Regions from separate parts of the Spirosoma pulveris genome, predicted to be linked through region 1. Evidence: riboswitches for the same ligand, from Rfam matches in the RefSeq annotation. Region 1 holds a riboswitch; the other holds the start of a gene.

What was found. Region 1 has a riboswitch for cobalamin ahead of metE (5-methyltetrahydropteroyltriglutamate--homocysteine S-methyltransferase). Riboswitches for the same ligand answer to the same signal wherever they lie in the genome.
Region 2: linked by a shared signal. The riboswitch ahead of ACYVJM_RS25580 (TonB-dependent receptor plug domain-containing protein) and the one ahead of metE (5-methyltetrahydropteroyltriglutamate--homocysteine S-methyltransferase) in region 1 are both predicted to bind cobalamin.

Annotation. Positions count from the first base shown of each region.
Region 1 is NZ_BAAGTO010000003.1:173,844-176,239, forward strand. Features, by position in the region: gene metE (5-methyltetrahydropteroyltriglutamate--homocysteine S-methyltransferase) at 1-1,151, opposite strand, end outside; cobalamin riboswitch at 1,309-1,537, opposite strand; gene ACYVJM_RS13525 (hypothetical protein) at 1,656-1,952, opposite strand; gene ACYVJM_RS13530 (glycoside hydrolase family 9 protein) at 2,051-2,396, opposite strand, start outside.
Region 2 is NZ_BAAGTO010000010.1:105,697-108,092, forward strand. Features, by position in the region: gene ACYVJM_RS25580 (TonB-dependent receptor plug domain-containing protein) at 1-1,086, opposite strand, end outside; cobalamin riboswitch at 1,150-1,359, opposite strand; gene ACYVJM_RS25585 (M16 family metallopeptidase) at 1,449-2,396, opposite strand, start outside.

The DNA of each region.
Region 1 (2,396 bases):
GCCTGTGGATTTCCGGGTTCTTGGCTGAGCGTGGTGAGAACGACAACTTCGTCGAGTTTCTGGCGGGCAAAAGCCAGCCATTGGTTGAGTTCGAAAGGTAATCCGGCCTCAGTCGTCTCGGTCGACAAGTCGCATGGAACGTGCAGCAGGGAACAGGAGGGGGCAATCAGGATTCGGTCGACACCCAGCGCTGCTACGGCTTGCCGAATCATAGCCAGCGATTTCTCCAGATCGTTGATCCAGATGTTTCGGCCGTCCACCACACCCAGCGACAATTGGGTGGGGCGCTGGACAAAATCAGTAGTCAGGATGTCGCCTAGCTGGTTCGGACAACGGACCAGATCGAGGTGAAGTGCATCGACGGGTAACTGAAGGGCCAGATTCAGGTTGGCCCCATAGCACTCGAAGTAAGTCGCCAGGAGTAGTTTGAGATCAGGAAATTGTTGGCGCAATTGCCCGTAAACGGAAGCTATGGCTGCCTGCTGATGGATCGTCAAATCCAGTGAAAGGCAAGGCTCATCGAGTTGAATCCACTCGGCACCCTGCTGCTGCAATCGGGCAAGTATCTGTTCATAGACCGGCAGCAAGCGATCGAGCAATGTCAGGCGGTCGAAGCCCGATTCTTTTTCCTTGCCCAAAAGAAGGTAGGATACGGGGCCCAGCAAAACCGGCTTAGGTAGCATACCCAGCGTTTCCCGGGCTTCGTCGAACTCGGTGAAGATTTTGTCGGAGAGCAAAGAAAACGACTGATCTGCCGAAAACTCAGGGACGATGTAGTGGTAATTGGTATCGAACCACTTGGTCATCTCCATCGCTTTCAGGTCCAGCCCATCCTGCTGATAGCCGCGGGCCATGGCAAAGTAGAGCGCCAATGGGTTTGGCGCTGATTCATCGAGCAGGGGTTTGAACCGCTTCGGGATTGCCCCGACCGTCAGCGACATGTCGAGCACCTGATCGTAGAACGAAAAGTCATTGCAGGGGACGAGTGCAATGCCAGCCTGTTGCTGGGTCAGCCAGTTGGCCTGCCGTAGTTGACGGCCTGCTGCCTGAAGCTGCTGTGGGGTGATTTTTTTGGCCCAGAATTGTTCACAGGCCCGTTTGAGTTCGCGGTGGCTACCGATTCGTGGATAGCCGAGGTTGTGTGCGATCATGTTGTAAACGGATTAAATGATTGATCGCGTTCGATGCCGAACTCCATACGCCCACCACATAATCCAGAATTTACACAACACGACATACCACACCCAGCCTCGGGGAGAAGCCGGAATGAAGCAGTCAATCGTGATAAAACCCAATCGCGTGTGGGCGTAATCAGCAAAGCTAAAGGCAAGTCTCCTGGCTTGTGACGGTATTTGCCGTCCTTCTCATCCTATCGCAACCGGTTCGCCGGAGTGGGCGAACCGCTGAAGGACAATGGACATCGAGGGCAAACCCTTTTTAATAGTCACTGACAGTAGCAACGTCTGCTCGTGATTCTCACACGATTCCTTTTTCATTTCCTGAACCTCTCAGGAAAACCATTAGCTTGTTTGACGGAAAACAAAGAACGTTGACACAAAGTAACCGCATTGTCTGGCCAAAAACAAAGTAATACCCATCAGTCTTATGGTTAAAATAGAGTGACAAGCTTAAATGCGTCGGGCTATCAATAAGGCTTATAAGGTATCTTTTTTCGCTTTTCCAACAGGTACCGATACGCCAAACGCCCGTGGGTCGCTGGGGGGCAGGGTTTTACGTTTCTTGTTATCCTGAACGGGCGGAATGGGGTTGTTGGGCGTCTGGGCGGTCATGCCGCCACCCGACAGGGGCGTATCGACGCCCGGAATAGCTACCTGTTTTGGCGACGGACTTTGCTGAACAGGCGTTTGCTCTACTTTTTTCGATGAATCGCTCTGGGCGAAACAGGCGGAGCCGGACAGGCTAACAGCTAGAAGAAACAGGAATGTACGCATGGTAAAAGTTCATTAGTTGAGTAAGCCGACATGGCCCGAACTAACGGTCGTCAGCAACTATATCAACACGCTTTCATGCGTAAGGTTTTGGGTTCTTTTTACAATGCATCGACCCGCACAAAGGCATACCCTTTCCGCCGAAGCCCGGTCAGTAGTTCGTCCAGCCGGTCATAGAGTTTATCCGTTCGATTCGGCGCTACGCCAATGTGCATCAGCAGGATAAAACCGTTCAGACCAGCCGGTTTTTTCTGCTCGTAGGTTCGTATGGATTGCAGTATGGTGGCACTGCTGCGGTAGTTTTTATCCTGAGGGGTGGTGTAATCCGCGTGGCTGAGTGTGCCGGGCGTATAGTTGATAAGTTGAACGCCTTCCGCTCTGGCCCACACGGTAATGCTGTCGTTGTACCACTCGTAAGGTGGCAGAAATAGTTTAGCGGCCTTTTGA
Region 2 (2,396 bases), on a different contig from region 1:
TTGATCACCGTAACCGTCCGTCCGGGTGCGGTAGTGCGACCACTCGCCCCCAACGCGCAGATTCAGCGATACACCCGTTCGTGATGGAATCATGGAAAACTCCCGCTCAACGCGGCTGATGAACCGGTCTGTTTCGGTATGGTCGGGAGAGAGGAAGTCTCCTTTGCCGTAGTCGAGCGCATCGTGAATCCAGCCCAGGCGCAGGGTAAGGTGGTTGGTTTCGTAGGTAGTCAGGAATCGTGCCGATTGCGTCCGGGTGCGTTCCCGCGCAACAGGGTCCTTTGGTGCCAGTACCAGATCATTGTCCGTAATCCAGGCATTGACGGATACCTGCCGGCCGCTTTTATGCAGAAAGTACAAATCCTGAACAAGGCCCCGCTGCGCCGTTGTCGACTGCTCCATGAAGTAGTTCCGGCGTTCGGTGTACGGATAGACGTTGTTGAACTGGTTTCGGTAAGCAAATGTCTTGCCCGATAGCTTCCAGGTCGGCCCCAGTCCGGTACTGTAGCGAACACCAACCTGTGTGTTATTATTTTGAAAACTGGCCAGTTGCTGCCCAATCGTTACCCGAATGCCGGGTTGCCAGACGGGACTACTCCCCAGCAGAATGCTTCCTCCCACGGCATCGGAGCCAACCGCACTCGCCGATGAGCCGTACTGCACCGATAGCCGGTCGAAACCCGCCACGGGAAGGGTCGAGAAATCGGTCAGGCCCAGATTTGGCTGGTTGATGTTGATCCCATTCCAGAGCACCGCCGTATGACTGGCCGACGTACCCCGAAAGGCCACCGTAGCCAACTGGCCCGGCCCATAATTCTTAAAAGCGATTGGCGTGTTCAATGCCAGCAGATCGGTTAGTGAGCCAAACCGAAACTGAAGCAGCGTGGCCGAGTCGATCCGCTGGAGCTTCTGCCCCGCCAGAAACCGTTCGGGTGCGATAGCCCGAACGGTCACCGCCGATAAAGATACGGCCGACGAATCTGTTTGTCCATAACCGTTATATGCTATAAACGGACCGACAAACGGCATTAGCAGCCACCAATAAAGGGCTTTCTTTCCCACTATCTTCCTGTACAAAATGTGCATCTAATCGCCAGCGCACCAAAGTGACTGGCAGCACGCGATTGGGGCGTTTCCTCCGAACACCAGAACAACGGATGGTCTTCGGCAGGTCTCCTGGCTCGTCTTATCGGTTCGGACCTTCCCACGCTGACGATCAGCGCAGTGGCCATGTAGATTGAATCGATTTTAGGTAAGACTTACAGTTGCGGGGACAGCGCTGGTGTTGCACCAACTTCCCTTTTAAGCCTTGAAAGCCACTACGAAGCAGCATCAGGCACCGAAAACTCGACAGCAAAGGTAGGGTTATTTACACAAAGGGGCACGGGCAGCACAAAGAAATCTATTCAATGTGTTGCCCGTGCCCCTTTGTGTTGGTAGCGTTCCGGTTAAAAACCTTCGGCTTTAATTTCTTTTTCTGTGATGGCTCCGTATTTCTTCACCTTGTCGCGAATGGTTTCAGCTTTGCCGATCAACACGAACTGAAGCTTGTCCTTAGGAAAATACTGGTCGATGATCTGCCGGGTTTTGGCTACCGTGAGTCCATCGACGTTCTTCTGGAAGTTGTTGATAAACGACTCATCGAAACCCAGGCTAAACATATCCGTCAGCAGATTCGCCAGTTCAGCAGCCGACTCATACCTCGGCGGGAAGTCGGCTTTGACGTAGTTTTTGGCCGACGAAAGCGTTTTCTCGTCGATGCCCGTCCGGTGCAAACTGTCCAGTACCTGTATCGCCATGTCGATCGCCTGCGTGGTTGTACTCACTTTTGTAAACGTCGAAATGGCGAAAGTGCCGCTCTTGCGGAATGTGCCAAAACGGCTGCTGGCACCGTACGTCAACCCGGAATTAACGCGCAGAGCATCATTCAGCCAGGACGTAAATCGACCACCCAAAATGGTGTTGACAACGGTAACCGGTATAAAATCGGGGTTGTTCTGGGTAATGCCTTTGCCACCAATCAAAAACGTTGTTTCACGGGCATCATCTTTATTGACCAGCAACACTCGGCTTTTGTCAAACGCAACGACCGGGTCTATCAGCGCGGGCGATGTAGCAGGAGCCGTTTTCCAGGTGCCAAACAGGTTGGTGATGCGTTTTTTCATAGCCGCCGTGTTGAAGTCGCCCACGATGGCAATGGCCGCCCGATCGGTGGTGAAGTTTTTCTGATAGAACTGCCGGACATCGTTTGCCGAAATCGCCGATACCGAATTAGGCGTCCCGGTCAATGGGTTAGCGTAGGGATGACCTTCGAACACGAACTTATTGAGGTACGACGCCACCACCGCCCGCGGACTTTCTTTCTGCTGGGTCAACTGGAGCAACTGCCGCTGTTT